Regions from separate parts of the uncultured Succinivibrio sp. genome, predicted to be linked through region 2. Evidence: predicted binding sites of a transcription regulator. Region 2 holds the regulator's gene; each other region holds the start of a gene.

Region 1 (6,957 bases), on a different contig from region 2:
AGGTTGGGTTATACCTGTTTATGTATTTGTTTGTATATTTATTCAGAGTGTTATCATCAGTACCAAAAGCCAGATTCATACCGTTGTAATTATTCTGGTTGTTCTTGGTGAGAGAAGTATTGGCATTCTTGCTAGCAGAAGTTGCCTCTTCAAGATTTACCGAAATAATATCACCTACTTTGTGAGCAGAGGTATCTGAATACATTCCGTTATTCAGAGTATAAGGATTATAGATTCCTCCAGTAGGAATCACATTTGCATAATCCTCCTCAGGCATTGCTGGAGCATACTTAGGATCATCTGGCTTTGGCGAGAATGTATCCAGAGCGCAGCCCTGAAGAAGCAGTGCATTTACAACTGCACCAATCAGTACAAGCTTATTCATTTCCCCTCTCCTCCTCTAATCAAATGCTATACAGACTGAATCAGTGAGCCCATCATTGAATCAACAGTTGTCAGCACCTTTGAATTCATTTCATAGACTCGTTGAGCCTGAATCAGATTTACAAGTTCCTCTGTAACCTTAACATTAGAGGTTTCAAGCATATTCTGACGAATGATGCCCATACCGTCCTCACCACCGATTCCCTGTTGAGGGGCTCCTGATGCTGTAGTTTCAAGGAACAGATTGTCACCAATGGACTCAAGTCCTGTTGGGTTGATAAAATCAGTTACAGTAATCTGTCCTAAATCCTGACTGGTATTCTCATTTGCAACCACCACTGACACCTGTCCGTCACGGCCTACAGTAAGTGATACCGCATTCTCAGGGACCTGAATCTGAGGCAGTAAAGGATAGCCTTCACCAGAGGTCACAATAGTACCTTCCTCATTTTTGGTAAACTGACCATTTCTGGTATAAGCAGTTGTACCGTCTGGAAGCTCAATCTCAAAGAAACCTCTGCCCTGAATCATCAGGTCAAATGAGTTGTCGGTGGTTTCAACGTCACCCTGACCAAACTGTCTCTGAGTTGCAACAACCTTTGCACCAGCACCAATCATCAGACCTTCTGGCAGATATCCGTCAGCAGATGATCTTCCTCCTGGCTGGTTAATCTTCTGGTACAGCAGATCTTCAAAAATAGCTCTGCCACGTTTGAAACCAACGGTTGAAGCATTGGCAAGGTTGTTAGAGGTTACAGAAATATTGGTCTGCTGCGCATCTAAACCTGTTTTACTAATCCATAATGCCGGAATCATAATCTTCTCCTTGCTATTCGTATGTCAAAAGAGTATTTTGACGTTCATCCATCTGATTAGCGGTTTCCATCAGCTTAACTGTTGCATCGTACTGTCGCTGAATTCTAATCAGGTTTGTCAGTTCTTCAACTGGGTTAACGTTAGACTGTTCTAACATACCGTTTCTTACTCTAACTGTATTTTCCTGTGCAAGAGGTGTGCCATCAATTCTTCTGAAAAGACCGTCATAACCTTTTTCAATATCCTTGTAACTCTCGGGACGAACCAGTTTTATGCGGGCATATTCTTCAATTACATTAGAATCACCGCCCTGAGGTCTTCCTGAGATCACACCATCCTTACTGATGTTTATATCAGCAAGCATCAGCGGAAGAACAATTGGTTCACCATCCTCGTTTAAAACATTCAGTCCATTTGAAGTACGAAGATTACCTTCAACATCAATCTCCATGCTTCCATATCTGGTATAAGCCTCACTTCCAGACTTATCGTTTACAGCAATAAAACCGTCACCATCTATAGCGATATCCAGTTCTCGGTCAGTGGTCTCTATTGCACCACCCTGCATGTTATAGCCAGGACGTTCGGTCATAGCAAATGCACGAGTAGGATAAGCATCTGCAAATACAGACATGGCTCGGCTGTTTTCAAAATCGGCTTTGAAACCAGTGGTTGCTGAATTCGCTAAATTATTGCTTCGAACAGCCAGACTATGGAAATTCTCCTTAGCTCCTGACATTGCAACCCACAATAACTTATCCATCTGTACCTCCGGATAAAAACAATTATTACGAAGGTATTAGCAAATTACATGCCATTTAATATTTTGCTTTATAATCAGAAAGTTAATAAAAGATTAAAAATAAGCTGACAGGAAATTGACAAGAGTTCTCAGAACGAGAACTCTTGATAGATAAACAAATCGAAATTTAAAGAGAAATTGAACCGACGTCTTCAAGTGAAACTTCACCGTATCCAAGAATATTCAGTTTAGTATCACTTATATTGTTACCTAAAACTACAGAACCAACTGTTCCATATGTCTTAACCGGCAAATTGACTTCCTTGCCCCCCTGCATACCGGATACCATCACAGTATATTTGCCGGCAGGGAACATTTCGCCGCTTTCGGCATCCATAACACCATCCCATGAGAAGTCTGTTACACCATCAACTGATGCGGCGGAGAAACTGGATACAATAGAACCAGCTGAATCCAGAATTGAAACCTTAACATCTGATGCACCTGAGCCAGCATCAATCTGAGCCACAAGTGGAGAATTGCCATCAAAGAATGCAGTACTAGAATCAACCAGCACACTTCTACCAACCAGACTTGAGGCAGACAGAGCTGAACTTGAGGAGATGGAATTTACAATGTTGTCCATGCCATTGGTGATAGTGGTTAGGTTTTCAACAATGGAAAGCTGAGACATGGTGCTTACCATCTGATTGTTATCCACAGGAGAGGAAGGATCCTGATTGTTTAACTGGGTAGTTAACAGTTTCAGGAAGTCTGCCTGATCAAGTGCATTATTATCCTTCTTGGCAGCTGCTGTGGCTTCTTGCTGCTTAATATAACCGGATGTTTTACCGACCGAACTGAAATCGAAATCCACTGACATAAAACTATCCCCCAAACCTTTTTTCCATACCGGCAAACTTTGCCGGTTAACTAAATGTTACCATATACGATTCAATTAGCAAGATATTTTATTATTTTCTGAAAAAATGTTCAGAGAATAAATTTGCAGAATATTCTGATAACAAAAAATCTGACAAGAATCTTCGACAGAAGAATATTCATTGTCAGATTATTATGGATTGAGTATAGGTTAATTAACAAAATTACATATTAGGATTGGTACCGATTTGCAGCGTTGCCTGCATCATCTTCTTTGCACTTGTTGCCATCTGAACAGCAGTCTGATATGAACGATTTGCACTGATCATATCGGCCATTTCCTCAACTGGATTTACGTTTGGTCTATAGATATAGCCATTTTCATCAGCCAGAGGATGATTTGGATTATATTCCTTGATTGTAGGAGCATCGGATTCAATAATGCCTTTTAGGGCTACACCTACTCCATAAGGTTCACCTGTTGCAGGATCAACTGCTCCTCCTTCAGAAACCTCAAACTGCATTGCCTCATCAAAAGCTGCAGAAAAAAGAGGACGTCTTGCCTTATAGGTAGTTTCTACAGATGAACTTACTGATTCTGCGTTTGCAAGGTTTGAAGCTGTAGCGTTCAGTCGAACAGACTGAGCATTCATTGCTGTACCGGCAATATCAAGTATTCTGAAAATTCCCATCTTACACCTCAACTACATTGCAGGTCTTAATGCACTTTTAAGTTTTGCGATTCTTCCATTTAAAAACTGGAGTGTAGCGTGATATTCAAGATTATTGTTCACGTACTTCATTCTCTCAGTAGAAACCTCTACTGTGTTACCATTACCGGTATCAGCCTGATAAGGCATGCGATACTTCATGGTAAGTTCTGGTTCATCTTCAATTGCACTGTGTTTCATGTGTTTTGCATTAGTAACAACCATGTCAGAAGGTTCTTCCATCTGAACATGAGCTGCATTCTTAAAAGCGATATCAAAATCGAGATCACGTGCTTTAAATCCAGGTGTATCTGCATTTGCAAGATTGCCTGCAAGAACTTCAGCTCTCTGATTTCTTATACCCATTGTGTATTGAAAAACACCAAAAGCTTTATCAAAACTGATACCCATACTCATCACCATATTGTCAAAAAAATATTATTTTTTTTGTAAATACTTATGAGCAAGTTTTATGCCATAAAAAAAAGCGTTACCAATCAAGTTGATAGCGCTCTTTTTAACAAATGAAGTTAATTTCAATCTTAGAAAGCGAATTTCTGAGGTTTCAATCTGTAAAGAATACCTGGACTGTGTCTTACCATTTCATATTTATCTGCAACGCCCACAAGAGTTTCAGTTGAACCTAGAATCAGATACCCCTCTGGATTTAAACACATGGTAAGCTTGCGCAGAATTTCAGCCTTCACGTCATTTGAGAAATAAATCAGCACGTTTCTGCAGAAAATAACGTCAAACTTACCCATTAGCGCATATGACCCAAGCAGATTCATCGGTCTGAATTCAACCATAGATTTAACTCTAGGATCAATCTGCATGATGTTAGGATTTCTGGTTGGTTTAAAGAACTTAGACTTACGCTCTGCAGATAAACCTCTAGATAATGCATGAACATCATATTGACCAAGCTTACAGGTAGCGAGCATCTCAGGAGACAGGTCTGTTCCAATGATCTGAGTCTGTTTAGGATCAATATGGATCATTTTTGCCATCTGTTCCTGAACCACGATACCGATTGAATAAGGCTCCTGACCTGATGAACATGCTGCTGACCATATTCTGACAGGATACTTACCTTTCTTAGCCAGCTCTGGAAGAATGAACTGCTCTAAAGCTGTATAAGGATAGGTATCACGGAACCATAAGGTTTCGTTAGTTGTCATCGCATCTATAACAGCATCCTGAATCTTGTTATTAGGAGTATTCTCCATTGCCTTGTTAATAAGCTCATCGACATTTGAAATACGAAATTTTGAAAGAAGAGTGGACAGACGGCTGTTAACAAGATACTGTTTGCCGACACCTAAAACAATACCGCATTTTTCCTCAATAAAAGCAGCAAAGCGTCTGTACTGAACATCAGTAACCTCCTGACCAGGAGAAACAGCAGGAGCATTTCCTGCATCAGAAGAACCTGAAGGCAGAGATGATCTTTTAGCAGTTGAAAGCGCAGCCTTTGTCTCAGCAAATTTCTTTGCAAATTCATCGCAGCTGACAGGAGCAGAGGTTCTTGAACCTAAAGTTCCTGAGACCGAAGTGGCAGATGTCGCCGTAAATGCAGAAGGTCTTGCAGCAGTAGAGACTGTTGAAGTGAAGGATGAAGTCCTTGTAGCAGCGATTGAAGCGGCTGAAGCAGTTGCTGCTGTCGATGAAGTAAAAGCAGATGGACGAGTTGCGGCACCGGCAGATGAAGATGGTTGCGCTGTAGTACCAAAGGCAGATGGTCTTGCAGCTGTAGTTGATGTTGCTGTAAATGCAGAAGGTCTTGCTGTTGTAGCTGTAGCCGCTGATGTGGCAGATGCATTAGGAGCGGTTCCAAAAGTAGAAGGTCTTGCCATGGATGAACCAGCAGCAGAAGCTGTTGAAGCACTTGCAGGTGCTGGAGGAACAGGACTTGGAGACAAAGCTGCAGGACGGGCAGCAGTTGCACTGCTTACAGAAGTTAAAGGCACGGTCTTGCTTTGAGCAGTTGACGAAAATGCAGAAGAAGCACCAGGTACAGATGTTTTACCGGCAGCAAACTGTGATGCTGCCGAAGCAGTCGCTCCACCAAAACCTGCCGGCTTAGCAGCTGCAGTGGATAAAGTTGAACCAGTTCCGGCTGTAAAAGTTGATGGTTTTGTGGAAGTCCCAGCATTAGTTCCAAAAGAACTACCGCTAGTTGAAGAAGTTGAGGCTGGTGAACCTAAAGATGAAGAAAATGTTTTAGAAAACTTACCTTCACTGTTGTTATTATTTGAATTTGTAAATGTCATCTCATCCATGCCTTTACATATAATTACGAAACAAAAACATTTTATAAATCAAAATGTTCAGTGATCTTTATTATAGTTAATAAATAGCGTTTTTTTATAAAAAACAGATATTAATAAGCAAAAAGCCTTATTGTAGACAAAAATTTTAATTATAAAAATATCAATTTGATTTTTAAGCACAAAATACACTTAGCCGTTTATTGATTATCAACAAAACAGCAAAACAATTCAGTCTTTTCAAAGAGAAAAAGGCAACCTCATCTGTGGCAATTTGCCTACCATATACAATAAAGAATAATTTGCAAATCAGAGTAAACAAAAGAAATCTAAAAATTTTGCGGCTTAAATCACACCGGCAACACTATTATTTTTAAATAAGTGCGATAACTCCAACTTTACTGAAACTGCTACTCAAAAATCATATCAGACACATTCTTTCTCTATTTAAAAACTGTGCCTTTTAATACGGTCTGCAAGGCTAGAATATGCTATTATCTGAGTAAGAATATTCATTTTCTGAACAAGGAAAATCCGGTGCTGCAGATTATAAAGAAAATATCCTGTTTAGTTTTGTGGGGACTCTTTATTTTCCATTTGACTGCCAATGCAACTCAGGCAGAGGCAGATTTTCTTTCAAATGTAGCAAAACAGTACATGCTGGCACAATTTCCCACAAGCAGTCCTGAGAAGAAATATGTTGTAAAAGTTGCTAAACTGGATCCTAACCGCAACTACGGAGGGAAATGTTCAGGCTATCTGACAGCAGAGCTCCAGAACGCCGAAATAAAGAAGAGCAATGTTGTAAAAATCACCTGTTCAAGAAAAGAAAATCCTTATGTGATAAGTATTCCCGTAACTGTATCAGTGTTACGAGCTTCCATTGTTGCAGCCTCCAATATCCAGAGAGGAAATGTTATTACTCCAGGCATGATTGAAGATACCTATGTTAATGAAAACACAACAACAGCTTCAGTTATCAATGATAAGGATCAGCTTATCGGCAGTAAAGCAAAGAAAGATATCAGAGCAGGAGAACAGTTTAAGATAAGCGATATCACGCTTATAGCAAAGGGGGATATCGTTACCATTGAGGCAAGTTCAAAGAATCTTTACATAAAAACTCAGGGAATTGCCCTTGATGAAGGGAAAT
Region 2 (6,957 bases):
GAGCAATCAGTGATGTTGGTTTCTACAATATCAAGGAAAAGCTTATCTACAAAATGGAGTATAAATGTAGGAATCTACAGGAAGTGGATAGATTTTATGCAAGTTCTAAGATCTGCAGTAAGTGTGGCGCACTGAAAAAAGATTTAACGCTCAAAGACAGAGTATATGAATGTCCTGAATGTGGATTGACAATAGATCGCGATCTGAACGCAGCGATTAATCTTAGACAAAAGATAAAAATCGTAGGGGAAGCTATCTCCGAACTGAAGCCTGTAGAGCTGACGGCTCTGTTATCTGATTTAGCAATAAATGGGATAACAACCAGCAGTGTTGAAGCAGGAATTTGGTAAAAGCCTATAAATTTATAGCTTTTTATATATTTTTATAGGTTTTTGTAGATCCAAACTAGCGGAGTATATTCCTGGATAATTCTGATTGTCTTCAGTTATGTTTCTGAATTCTTTTCTAATCTCTTCGTTAGGAATGTGAACAGCAAAAATTTTGTCGTTATCAATACCTTTTAGTTCTGAGTCAGGAACAATCGCTAGATAACCCAAATGAATCAGAAGAGTTAAAACATCGTTCTTGGTTTCAAAGGTTGTCATATCATTGTGGAATTTTGCAGTATTTACAACAACCTCATTACCTGCAATAAGTTTTACAATCTCGTCTCGAAGTCCTTCCATATTTAAATCAATATATCTGCGAAGACTCTCAAATGTTTCTGTCTGTGTCCAGTAACTAGAGAACTTTTTCCTTTGAATTGCTTTTACAACAGAATTTGGATTATAAAGATGCAGTGATTCATCAAAAGAATAGCCGTCATACCATTTTTTCATGGTATTAACATCAATCTGGTATGTATCGCAAAGATTGATAACTTCATCCTTTGTAAAGCCAATATATGATGCATATTCACCAGGATCAGTCATTGAATATTCATCAAACATATTAAGCGCACTGTGAGAACCGTATTTCTTGATTGGAAGAATACCTGTCATGTAGGCTAGAGCAACATAGCTCTGATCTTTTAGTAGGACTATTAGATAATCCAGGTATTTCTTTATTCCTGTAGCATCAGTTTGCTTCTCTCGCAGGATGCAGTCCCATTCATCGATAATGAATACAAAACCTTTTTTGATCTGTTCGTTTCCATCATTTGATTGCTGATAGACACAGTCTAAAACATCGTAAAGTTCTGTAAATTTACTTACATCAATTGAAGGGTACTGTTCGCAGATTTCCTCTTTTATAAAGTTATTCAGATCGTTCAGCATCTGATCAATATCATTTTTGGCTCTGGAGAGAAAACGCTGCATATTGATAAAGATGGTGTTGTATTGATTCAGGTGTTTCTTATATGAATCTGATTTTGCTATTTTTAGGTTATCAAATAGAAAGGAACTGTCTGTATCTTTTGAATAATAGGCGCAGAGCATATTTGCAGTAACTGATTTTCCAAAGCGTCTTGGTCTGCTGATACAGATGTATTTCTGGGTGGTACTGATATTTTCATTTAGAATGGCAATGAGATCTGATTTATCAATGTATATCTTTGCATTTAATGATTCTTGATATTTTTCAAATCCTGGATTTAAATATGAAGCCATTCCACTATCTCCTGCTTTTATTCTCTATTCTAGCAGATTCTTCTTGCTTATCAGCAAGCAGAGTATTGGGGCTTTAGATCTGGAGCCTTTAATATTATTCAAATTATGCTGAGAAAGAATAACTGCAAAAATAGCTCTTAGATCAGCTTCTTTCTCTGCGAGGATGATTCAATGCCTAAAGCCTCTCTGTATTTTGCTACAGTTCTTCTGGCAACATTCATTCCTTTCTCTAAAAGCAGTTCAGACAGTTTGCTGTCAGAGAGTGGCTTGCGAGGATTCTCACCTGCAATCAGATCTTTGATGAAGGACTTAACTGCAGTTGCGGAAGCGGCACCGCCGTCATCGGTTCCTACAGAGGAGGAGAAGAAGTACTTGAGTTCGAAGGTGCCCTTAGGGGTATAGATGTATTTTTCTGTAGTGATTCTGGAAATAGTGGACTCATGCATCTCAATTTCTGTTGCCACATCATTGAGAACCATTGGCTTCATTGCAGATGGTCCTTTGTCCATGAATTCAGTCTGGTGAGCAACAATACAGCGGGAAACCTTCAGTAGGGTCTCATTACGCTTTTCAAGGCTGGATATAAACCAGTTTGCCTCCTGCAGATGAGATTTAAAGAATTCCTTCTCCTGAACTGTTCTGGCCTGTTTTGAAAGCTGACTGTAGGCTTCGTTGATCCTGATGAGAGTATTGGCTGAGGAATTCAGTTCAGCTGTATAGTTGCCATCTGATGTCTTTACAACAATAACATCCGGAATAACAAAATCGGTTTTTTTGGAAGGGGCAAAATTACCTGGTCTTGGGTTCAGCTTCTGCAGAACCGCAATGATTTCCTTAAGAACATTTTCCTTAATGGACATCTTCTGACAGAGACTTCTGAAATCTCTGTTGGAAAGCAGATCTGAGTATTCTGAAATAACTTTGATGGCCAGATCTCTGTATGGGGTTGAGCTGTCCATTTCATGGAGCTGAATCAGCATACACTCGGCAGCATCTCTTGATGCCACTCCCAGCGGATCATAGTGCTGAACAAGCTTTAGAATTGCTTTGACATCATCTAGAGTGGTTTCAGGATCATCTTTCTGCACTGAGCTTAGGATATCCTCAAGTGATTCGGTGATATAGCCTGAGTCATTGATTGCATCAATAATATTCATGGCTATAAGCTTATCAGTTCCTTCAAGAGGGGACATCTCCAGCTGGAAAATCAGGTGGTCTCGTAAGGTTTCTGTGGTTTCACCCTCATAGATATCGTTGTTCTCTATGGCCAGGCCTTTGGAGCTCTTGTTGATATAGTCATCGTTACGGATTAGCTCATCTTCTTTAACAGAGGTGACGTTGTTTTCTTCAACAGCTGTATCCTCGTTTGAGGTACTCTGACTTTCTGATATGGATGAAGAATTGGAATCTCTGAAAGGATCGAAATTCTCGTCTCCATAATTGTCATGTTCAATCATGGAGTCTGAGGTATTGCTTGCTGAGGAATCGTTGTCGAAGGGATCAAAGCCGTCGGAATCTGACTGCTCTTTTTCCTCAAGAGCTTCTAATGACTCGTCATTTGAGTCAGAAGAGACTTTCTCTAAAAAGGGATTTTCTTCAAGAACCTGCTGAATTTCCTGCTCAAGCTCAATAGATGACAGCTGCAGCAGCTTGATAGCCTGTTGCAGTTGAGGCGTCATTGATAATGTCTGAGTCTGAGCTGTTCTTAATTGCAGCGCGTTTCTTATTCCTGCCATAAATCCCTTATGTTTTATTACATTGAGAAGTCTTTTCCTAGATATACATCCTTTACTTTTGTGTTGCTTAGAACTTCGTCCGCAGTACCCTGCGCGATAATCTGTCCTGCATTAACTATATATGATTTTTCACAAACATCCAAAGTTTCACGGACATTATGATCTGTAATTAAGATGCCGATCCCTCTATTTCTCAAATGAAGGATAATCTCTTTAATATCGTTAACTGAAATAGGATCAACACCTGCAAAAGGCTCATCCAGCAGAATGAATTTAGGATCAGCGGCCAGAGCTCTGGCGATTTCAACACGGCGTCTCTCTCCACCAGACAGGGACATACCGGAATTGTCTCTTAGTCTTGCAATGTTGAATTCTTCTAGCAGCTCATTAACCTTTTCTTCACGCTGAGCCTTTGTCAGATTAGGTACAAGCTCCATAACGCCCATCAGGTTCTGATAAACAGTAAGCTTTCTGAAGATGGAGTTTTCCTGTGGAAGATAGCCAAGACCGGCTCTGGCTCTGGCATGCATAGGCAGAGAGGTAATATCCTTGCCGTCGAGAATGATGTTTCCGCCTTCAGAGGAAACAATACCAACAATCATGTAGAAGGATGTTGTTTTTCCTGCTCCGTTAGGACCTAAAAGGCCAACGATAGAACCGCTCTCAACATCTAGGCTGACATCTGAAACAACAGTTCTTTTCTTATAGGTTTTCTTTAAATGTAAAGCCTGTAATATACTCATTCTTATTTCCGGTAGGTATTATTTTTTCAGTTCCTGAGGCAGGAATGTGCTCTGTACTCTTCCGCCCTGGCTGTTTTCATTTGATGCTTTTAACTGTCTTGTTACAGTATTGTACTCAATTCTCTCGCCATCAACATGAGAGTTGTCTTGCCAGATTGTAGCTCTACCGATAAGGATCAGCAGATTCTTCTCTGGCAAATACTGAATAATTGATGACTGAGAGTGAACCAGCTTGCCGTCATCCTGGAGCTGTTTAAAGGTCGCAGGTTTGCCGTAGGCTTTAACTTCCTGGAGTTCACCCTTACTGTTTCTGGATAACTCAGCCTTATCAGCATGCAGTTCCATACTGCCCTGAGTGGCAACTACATCCTTGATAAAAATAGCTTTGTTGGATTCAAAATCTGCAATCTGCTCCTTTGAGATAATATTCAAAGGCTGCTCAGTATCGTCCTTTAATGCATATGCGCTTTGTGATGCAAGGGCTATCATCAGTAGAACTAACTTAGTCTTTCTTGCTCTTTGGATAATATGTAGCATGTGGTTTTCCCTTATAACTCATCACATTATTTGATAGATTGAATTTAAAATTGGTGCCTTCGGTCTGGAACACATGTCCGTAAATGGTTACAAGATCTTTGGAGGTTACTTCATCAGTTGCAAAGCTGTAGACAAGATTATCTGCAGTTGCCTTGTCGATGACTGCATCCTTAAAACCAGGATAGATGACTACATCGCCATTTACAATGGCGTAGTCATTGGACTTCATTTTGCCTTTCTGGCCCTTAAGATGCCAGATATTAGGATTGTCAGCATCCTTGTAGTTGTAAGCTGTGATCAGCGGATCATCAAAATGGTACATATTTCCCTGATCGTAGAATTCTGTTCTGCTTGCAATCATGGTTCTGGTTATTTTTCCTGTTTTATCAAACAGGGTTCCGTTAGAGTCTGTTGCAATAAATGTAGGCAGCCCAGACATATCCTTAACTTCCTGTGTTTTTAAAGTTAAGGTATAAAGGTAAATGGCTGACGATATGAAAGCAAAAAGTACCGTAATCAGTATCGATTTTTTAGTAACGTTCATCTACAAATCCACCATCCGGATTCAGGATCCCCTTTGACATTAAAATCAGATCGCACAGTTCTCTTACTGCACCATAGCCTGCATTACAGGTAGTTATATAATCAACCTGTGATTTGATGAAAGGATGGGCATCATGGGGACAGACACTTAAACCGGCAATTCTGAACATTGGCATATCATTGAGATCATCTCCGATGCATACTGCCTCATCCGGAGATATATTCAGTTTTTCACATAAATTTGTCAGGGCAGTGTTTTTTGATTTCTCTCCCTGAATGATGTGCTGAACCTTGAGATCCTGCATGCGTCTTGCAGTCAGATTTGCCTCTCTGCCGGTGATAACTGCACACTCGATTCCTTCTTTAACCAAAGTATGGATTCCAAAACCGTCCTTAGTATTAAATCTTTTTAACTCTAGATTTTCATTGTCATAGATAATGCCGCCGTCAGTTATGGTTCCGTCCACATCAAATGCCAAAAGCTTGATGGTTGACAGACGGGTCAGAAATTCTGCGTCAACTTTTCCATAGCAGGTATTAACGGTAGTAACTTTTTTCATATTATTCCGGTATTTTCTTTGGATAAAAATCATCCAGATGTAAAAATAAACTCAGTACATTTTTCAATGTACCAACTTTAAGTTTAATTGATAAATTAAAGACTAGAAAAAACATGCGTAATTATAACAACTATTAATGTGATTTTGCGACCAACAATATTCATATTGTTGTCTCTATATATGGACAATTTCGCCTATACTGAATTTATGTGCCTTATTAATTTGGTACAATGCAGGTATCATAAGAGATTAATTTTGAGTATTTTTATCGGGTATCTGTTTTTTACCTATACTCTGATTAAATTCTCTGTTATCCGTATATAAAAAAAATTAAATGTGTTTATGAGTGAAATCCTAAACGAAGATAGTCTTATTAAAGTTAATAACGTATCTTTCTCGTATGCCAGTAAGCAGATTTACAAGAATCTGTCGCTGAATATCCCTAAAGGAAAAATTACAGCGATTCTCGGACCTTCAGGTACTGGTAAAACTACGATCCTAAGACTGATAGGTGCACAGCTTGTCCCAGATGAGGGGACAATCGAATTTGACGGCATCAACGTTCATTCACTGAAAAGAAATGAGCTTTATGAACTCAGAAAAAGAATGAGTATGCTTTTTCAGAGCGGAGCTCTGTTTTCAGATATGAATGTTTTTGACAATGTCGCTTTTCCTATCAGAGAACACACAGCTCTTCCTGAAGAGTTGATTCATGATGTAGTTTTAATGAATCTTGAGGCCGTAGGAATGAGAGCTGCTGCCTATCTGTACCCTTCAGAGCTTTCAGGCGGTATGGCACGACGTGCCGCACTTGCCCGTTCTATTGCTCTGGATCCTGATCTCATCATGTATGATGAGCCTTTTGTTGGTCAGGATCCTATTACCAAAGGCGTACTGGTTAAGCTTATTGCTGATATCAACAAATCCTTAGGCAAAACTTCAGTTGTTGTAACACACGATGTGAAAGAGATACTCGAAGTTGCCCACTATGTCTATATTCTTTCGGAAGGTTCGGTTTTAGGAAGCGGAACTCCACAGGAGATTGTAAACAGCAGTGATCCTAGAGTTATTCAGTTTATTCAGGGCGATTTTGATGGTCCTTATGCTTTTAAACTAAAAGGCTCTCAGAATTATATCGAGGAGCTGTAATGTTAGAATTATTTGGTATTTTAGGAAGATATGCGTTGAAAAAGATCTCCTCTTTAGGGAGATCTACAATCATTTTTCT
Region 3 (6,957 bases), on a different contig from region 2:
GACATTCATACCCAGAGCATTGGTTCCGGTCACGAAATCGTCAGACAGGGTCGGCCAGACTTTAACCTTGTAATTTGAAACCTTAGATGCTGATGTTACAGTAGCAATCTTCTTGTCATAGCGAATATCCACCCTGTTAGGTTTTTCATTCGCTATGTCAGAGGCATTTGCAACATCGCCTTCGGCTGAGGAGGAGTTCTTCTGAAAAAAATCACTCATATTAGAACAGCCTTAGTATTAAACAAAGTCACCACCGCCACCACCACGGTTAAGCATAATGGCACCTGAATCGTTAAGTTTTCTTGCAATTGTAAGAATTTCCTTCTGAGCAGCTTCAACATCAGACAGCTTGGTAGGACCCATAGATGCAAGATCTTCCTTCATAGATGCAGCAGCACGAGAAGACATATTCTTGAAGAATTTCTCTTTGAGGCTGTCATCTGCTCCCTTAAGAGCCTTCTGAAGAACATCAGAAGGAACATCACGCAGCAGAGTCTGAATAGAACGGTCGTCCACACCACTGAGGTTTTCGAATACGAACATAAGATCCTGGATCTGACCACCAATTTCCTTGTCCTGAGACTGAATTGCATTCATCAGCTGAGTCTCGGTTGAGCTGTCTAAGTAGTTCATAATATCGGCAGCACTCTTCAGACCACCAATCTTGGCTGTCTGAGAACCAGCGGCACCAGCGAACTGTTTTTCCATAATTTCGTTCAACTCCTGCAGAGCTGCTGGCTGAACCTCTTCTAAGGTTGCAATACGCATGATAAGGTCAAGTCTTACAGTTTCATTAAACTGAGATAGAATTTCTGCAGACTGTTCTGGCTCAAGGTAGGAAAGCACAATAGTCTGAATCTGAGGATGCTCGTTCTGAATAATGGTTGCCACCTGTCTTGCATCCATCCACTTCAGAGAATCCAGACCACGGGAACCGGTTCCAAGAGAAATCTGCTCGATAAGATTGTTTGCCTTCTCTGACCCCAGAGCTGAAACCAGAGCATGGCGAACAAAGTCTGAATTTCCAAGACCAAGATTTGAATGCTTTGTTACTTCCTTGAGGAAAGCCTTGTGAACAGCATTCACCTGATCCTGAGAAAAAGTTGCCATCTCAGACATTCTGATACCAAGCTTCTGAACCTGTTTAGGCTCAAGGTTCTTGAAAATCTGAGCAGCATCCTCCTCTGATAAGGACAGCATCAGAAGAACAGCCTTGTCCATTCCGGACATACCCTCCAATGCCGTTTTTTCGTCATCAGAGAATTCTAATAGAGCATTCTGACCGCCACCGATGGCTGGCATCGCAGCTGGGGCTGGCGCAGCAGGAACTTTTTCATCTGACATAGTACTACCCTAGTTCTTTTCCTTAAAATCAGCGTTAAGCCATTCTTTAACAACTTCCGCTGTCAGCTGAGGTTCATTGGAAGCAAGTGTTCTGACTGCCTTGAGCAGATCAGCTTCTTTATGAAGGTTAGGAAGTTCAATACCGCCTTCGTTATTGATGGTGTATACCTGATCAGCAAGTTCCTTGTTCTTGGCAATCAGGTTGAAATCGTCATAGCCATCAAGTGCAGACTGAGAATCAAGCTCATCCTGCTCTGCCTCTGATGACATATCCTCCTCGTCCTTGTGCAGCAGATTGTTGAGCAGAGGACGTATCACGAAGATAACCACAATCAGCACAACAATTACAGAACCACCTATACGTACAAGTCTGTAGAAGAATTCCTGCTCATACCAAGGTAGAGGTGGTTTTACATCGCCATGAGGGAAGCAGACAGTTTCAACTTTAACAAAGTCACCGCGAGCTTCATTAAGTCCTAAACCACCGCGAACCAGATCTGCTATCTTATCCAGATCCTGCTGAGAGCGAGGTTCATACTTAACCATACCGTCAGCATCCAACAGTCTGTCATAGTCAACAGCGACAGATACTGTCAGTCGAGAGACAATGTTTGATGGACGCACGGTATGTCTTACAGTTGTATCCACCTCATAGTTACGAACAGCCTCACGGCTTTCCTTACGGTTTGAGGTTGAATCTGAGGAGCTACCTGTACCATCCTTTAACTGCTGAGGAATTGCAGCGTTTGCAGGAGGCTGATTGGATAGAGAGCCAGGCACACCATAAGGATTTTTCTTATCCTCATTGCCGGACTGTTCCTTTAAGGTTTCTGAACGTATCGCCTGAGAGTCAGGATTATACAGCTGAGCTGTTTCTTCCTGAACGGTAGTGTCCAGAGTAACGTCAACTTCAGCAGAATAACGGCCAAGACCAAGCATAGGCATCAGAATTGAATCGAGCTTGTCTCGATATTGAGCTTCACGCATAGTTCTCATTTCAAACTCGCGCTGAATCTTGCTCTCTGGAGTATCGCCCTTGACCTCAGCACTTAACTGACGTCCGTTGTGGTCTGTTACAGTAACGTCCTTTGATAACAGATTATGTACAGAGGAAGCTACCAGGAATCTGATTGAGTTTACATTTTCAGGTGACAGATAAGTATTTGGTTTTAAAGTTACAACAACCGCAGCACTTGGTCTGCTCTTCTCTCTGGCAAAAACATTATCCTTTGGAATTGCCAGAAGAACGGTGGCATGAGAAATACCGTCAATTCGTTCAATGGCTCTTGCAAGCTGAACCTCTCGACTATGCTTGATGCGCTCATTTTCCATTCTCTGGGATACACCAAAGCCAGAGTCGGTCATAATAATCTGATCACCCTCATCAGTTGACTCCTGAGGCAGTGCAATTCCTTTACGCAGCATCTGCTCGGTAATCTCACTATACTCGCTGGCATCAACAATGATGGTGTTATTGTTTGACAGCTTATACTTGAAGCCTTCTGTATCCAGAAAATCAAGCACATTTCCAATTTCCGCAGAGGAATACTGACCAAGTTTTCTTTCTGTATCAGGGGCCTTAGTTGAAGTAGAGGTAAAACTGATTACCGCAAAAATAATACCGGCAACAAAAATAACCAGGAAAACGAGGATTACCAGACGGCGAACCATTTCACCATCTTTGAAAAAGCTTTTTATGGCGGAGTGCTTTTCAGGCAGACTAGTATTAACTGCAGTTCCAGTATCGGTGGACTCCAGCTCAGAGGACGAAGCCTCACTTGCGTCTGTTGTGGTAGGCAGATTACTTCCCTCTTGATTACCTGTACCAGGAGCTACCGGGAATCCATTTTCTGACATATTAGTTCCTCATCATCCAAATATGCACTAAATCTGCATCTGAGATATGGTTCTGTACGCTTCAATCATCTTGTTTCTGATCTGAACTGTCGCATCAAAGGACAGACTTGCCTTCTGAGTTGCAAGCATTACATCAGACAGGGTCACTTTTCTATCCCCCAGATCAAAACGTGTCTGTTTATTGGCGGCGTCGTTCTGGAGGGTATTAACATTTTCAAAAGCTTCATGAAGCATATTGGCAAATGCACCAATATTATCTTTTGTCTGAACCGAATCTGTCTTATCCGATCCGTTCTGACCTGGCACCATTACAGGTGCATTCTCAATCTTTTGCTGTAATGTATCTTTTGTGCCAGTTGATGCAACCTGTAGCGAACGCATATTCTGCTGCATTCTCTGAAGCTGATTTAACATTGTTGGATTTGCTACTAATGGATTGATCATTAAACTCATAGTTTCCTCCTGTCAAAAAACTGACAGACACATAACGCTATGAGTATCTAATCAATTAGCGTGCCAACTTTGAAATCAGGCATCTAAACAGAAACTGCTACTAGTTTAATCGTACTTTCTTTTGAATAAATACAAAAAGAAAAAATATCAAAGAGTTGAGTTAAATCGCATAAATAAACACGCACATAGGAAGGCCGGCAGAATAAGCCGGCCTAAAAAGAAACTTATCAGCTCGAAAAAGGATTAGTATTTGTCAAAAATCTTCTGAATTTCAGCCTTCTTTGAAGTCTTGGTTAGAGCAAGTCTCAAAAGAACTGCAGCCTTCTGTGGCTGAAGATCATCACAGCGCAGAACATTGGCAATATCATAGTCGTCACTTGCTGCAACATAGCCTGTTCCTACACGGGTACTGCGGACAACAATCATCTCAGGATGTCTTGCAATTGCTTCTTTCCAGCTTACACTGTACTCACCGCTGCCTGCACCTGCAATAACAATTCCCTTGTACCCCTTCTGTGCATAGTAGTCAATAACTGAACCGTCGGTGTCAACATTGAAATAAAGCACGGCTACCTTTGGTAGAGTCTTCAGATTTGAAACATTGAACTCTGTATTTACAGTGTGCTTCTTCACAGGCTGACTGTAGAACAGAACATTGTCGTCAATTACATAGCCCATGCTCCCATAATCACCGGAGCTGAAAGCATTTACATTGAAGGTGCTGATCTTGCGTACATCACGGGCACCATAGATTCTGTCAGAGATAACAGCCATAACGCCTTTCCCCTTGGCAGCAGGATTTGAAGCCAGAGCAACAGACTGATGCAGATTTAGAGGGCCATCTGCAGAAATTGCGGTTGCCGGTCTCATAGAGCCGGTTACAACCACAGGTTTATCGGTCTTTAAGGCCAGATTCAGGAAGTAGGCGGTTTCATCAAGAGTATCTGTACCGTGAGTAATTACAAAACCTGAAATAGCAGGATCTTTTGCGAGTTTATTTATGCGGTTGGCAATCTGAAGCCAGATTTCAGAGGTGATATCATCTGAGTTGATATTGCAGATCTGCTCACCGTGCACCTTAGCAACATCCTGAAGTTTTGCTGCCTGAGCTAAAGCCTCAACATTCAGCTGACCAGGCTTGTAGTTGGTTGATTTACCCTCTGCGCCTGTACCGGCAATAGTTCCACCGGTTGCAAGAATAGCAACGGTTGGCAGATTCTTTTTAACTTTCTTCTCTGCTACAGGAGTACTTACTACAGCTGATTCAGCTGTGGTTGCAGTCTGAACCTGAGGCTGAGACTGTTCGGTTGTAGCACAGCCTGTTGTAATAGCTAAAGCAAAAGCTATTGGTAGAATAGCTACACCTTGAAATAGATTTTTTTTCATAAATAAACTCCATAGTTTGTAACAAATTTCCATACCTTAACGGTAAAGAACAGGAAAATCCTCTTTGTACAGCACACATCTGATATTTAGAGGATTTACTTTATTGCTAGCTCCGACTGACGATGATATGTGTCTGATTTTATGATGTTATTTAATTAAAACGACCTGATACTGAAAAATCTCCCCCAAAAAGACCAAATTGAACTGATTAGACGCACAAAATCACTCTGCAGGTGCAGGTACCCCATGAAAGAGGCTGTTCTTTTCAAAACAGAAAGACACAAACAGAGAATATTTCTGCAAAAAAAGCAAAGCTTCAATGCTAGTATAAAATTTATATAAATCAGAATTTATGACAATTTTCATAGATTAGAAAATTGAGGTGTTGCTTACATAAACAATAGATCTTTTATAAATATCTGAATACCCTCTGTTAATTTGACCTATATTTAAATATAGCGAACGAATTTTGTCGGAGTTTAATTTATGCTATTGAATATCGCCTATGTTGTAGCAGGAGTCCTGCTGATATTCTTCATCTACAACATGTTTATAAAAAACAAACCAACCTTCCGAAGCTCATGTATGTTTATTGCAGGCATAATGAGTGTTGCAGCCTGTACCTATATTCTTTCAACTAAAATAGATGAAAGACTTAATGATTCTCTGCATCAGGGGCAGCCTCGCTCAGTATCCTGTATGTTCAACAATCCAGAAGTTAATCCAAAGACTTTCTCTGACGATGTTGGCAGGTATGCAGCTTTATGCAAAGTTGACTATGAAAAGAAGTATGGTGATTCAATCAAGATCCTTCCATCGTATGAGTATTCGTTTATAGATTCAGGTGCATATCTTGATGTTACATTCGATGTAATTGAACTGATTAAAGACAATAAATAGTATTTCAATAGACATTCAGAAAAGCTATCACACTACAGTGATAGCTTTTTTTGGCCTTATATTTTTTTAAATTGAAATTATTCTTTTATTTTCATTCATCAGAAATAAAAAAAAGCTTCCACGTTTTATTGTGAAAGCTCTTTTCGAAAACAGTTTAAATTTAAGGTGTTAACCGCGTTTTAAAACCTTAACACCTTCTTCAGTTGCGTAAAGCACAATATCAGCGCCCTTTGAAGCAAACAGTCCTACGGTTACTACACCAGGGATCTGATTAATCTTCTGCTCTAAGGCCAGAGGATCGGTGATATTAAGGCCATGAACATCAAGGATTTCACAGCCGTTATCGGTAATGCAGTCCTTACGAAGAACAGGCTCACCACCTAATGCTCTCAAAGTTCTTGCGACCTGCTCACGGGCCATAGGAATAATCTCTACAGGCAGAGGGAACTTACCTAAGGTCTCAACCAACTTTGACTTATCTACAATACAGATAAACTTCTTAGCCATTGAAGTCAGGATCTTCTCTCTTGTCAGACAGGCACCACCGCCCTTGATCATATTGAAGTTAGGATCAACCTCATCAGCACCGTCGATATAAACCTCATAAGGCTGTGTTTCGTTAGGATCAACAACATTAACGCCAATTGCTTTTAATGCCTCTGTGGTCTTATTTGATGAGCTTACTGCTGCAGAAACAGGAACCTTATTGATTCCGATCTGCTCAATAAACTTCATAACGGTTGAACCACTACCAACACCTAAAACACTTCCTGATGGAATATAATCTAAGGCAGCTTTAGCCACCATTACCTTCAATTCATCCTGTGTCATACAATTATTCCTTAATGTCTGTAAAAAAAACTTTATTCAACAGTAACTTTAGCAAAACGACGCTTGCCAACCTGCCAGATTGCAGTACCCTTCTCTACAGGAGCATTCTTATCTGTAATAACCTTGCCTTCGCACTTAACAGCATTCTGCTTCAGCATACGCATAGCTTCAGAGGTAGACTCACAA

Evidence for each region. Region 2 encodes sigma-54, which starts transcription at its own class of promoters, with help from an activator protein. Its sites were predicted from a motif close to TGGCACNGTTTTNGCTT; they were not measured.
Region 1: flgB (flagellar basal body rod protein FlgB) is a predicted target of sigma-54. The motif match lies at 3,996-4,012, and genes of this name have one in related genera.
Region 3: fliE (flagellar hook-basal body complex protein FliE) is a predicted target of sigma-54. The motif match lies at 3,704-3,720, and genes of this name have one in related genera.

What each region holds. Positions count from the first base shown of each region.
Region 1 covers NZ_CACVSS010000043.1:676-7,632, reverse strand. Annotated here, with positions in the region: gene QZU45_RS07470 (flagellar basal body L-ring protein FlgH) at 1-385, opposite strand, end outside; gene flgG (flagellar basal-body rod protein FlgG) at 412-1,200, opposite strand; gene flgF (flagellar basal-body rod protein FlgF) at 1,214-1,963, opposite strand; gene QZU45_RS07455 (flagellar hook capping FlgD N-terminal domain-containing protein) at 2,130-2,825, opposite strand; gene flgC (flagellar basal body rod protein FlgC) at 3,049-3,516, opposite strand; gene flgB (flagellar basal body rod protein FlgB) at 3,529-3,945, opposite strand; gene QZU45_RS07440 (protein-glutamate O-methyltransferase CheR) at 4,077-5,807, opposite strand; gene flgA (flagellar basal body P-ring formation chaperone FlgA) at 6,342-6,957, shown strand, end outside.
Region 2 covers NZ_CACVSS010000014.1:35-6,991, forward strand. Annotated here, with positions in the region: partial or broken gene QZU45_RS03360 (transposase) at 1-350, shown strand, start outside; gene QZU45_RS03365 (AAA family ATPase) at 363-1,610, opposite strand; gene QZU45_RS03370 (RNA polymerase factor sigma-54) at 1,748-3,337, opposite strand; gene lptB (LPS export ABC transporter ATP-binding protein) at 3,364-4,089, opposite strand; gene lptA (lipopolysaccharide transport periplasmic protein LptA) at 4,108-4,626, opposite strand; gene lptC (LPS export ABC transporter periplasmic protein LptC) at 4,592-5,170, opposite strand; gene QZU45_RS03390 (HAD family hydrolase) at 5,157-5,729, opposite strand; gene QZU45_RS03395 (ATP-binding cassette domain-containing protein) at 6,072-6,878, shown strand; gene mlaE (lipid asymmetry maintenance ABC transporter permease subunit MlaE) at 6,878-6,957, shown strand, end outside.
Region 3 covers NZ_CACVSS010000016.1:19,362-26,318, forward strand. Annotated here, with positions in the region: gene QZU45_RS03800 (FliH/SctL family protein) at 1-219, opposite strand, end outside; gene fliG (flagellar motor switch protein FliG) at 238-1,230, opposite strand; gene fliF (flagellar basal-body MS-ring/collar protein FliF) at 1,354-3,201, opposite strand; gene fliE (flagellar hook-basal body complex protein FliE) at 3,229-3,654, opposite strand; gene QZU45_RS03820 (asparaginase) at 3,898-5,040, opposite strand; gene QZU45_RS03825 (hypothetical protein) at 5,527-5,940, shown strand; gene rpiA (ribose-5-phosphate isomerase RpiA) at 6,109-6,771, opposite strand; gene tyrS (tyrosine--tRNA ligase) at 6,804-6,957, opposite strand, start outside.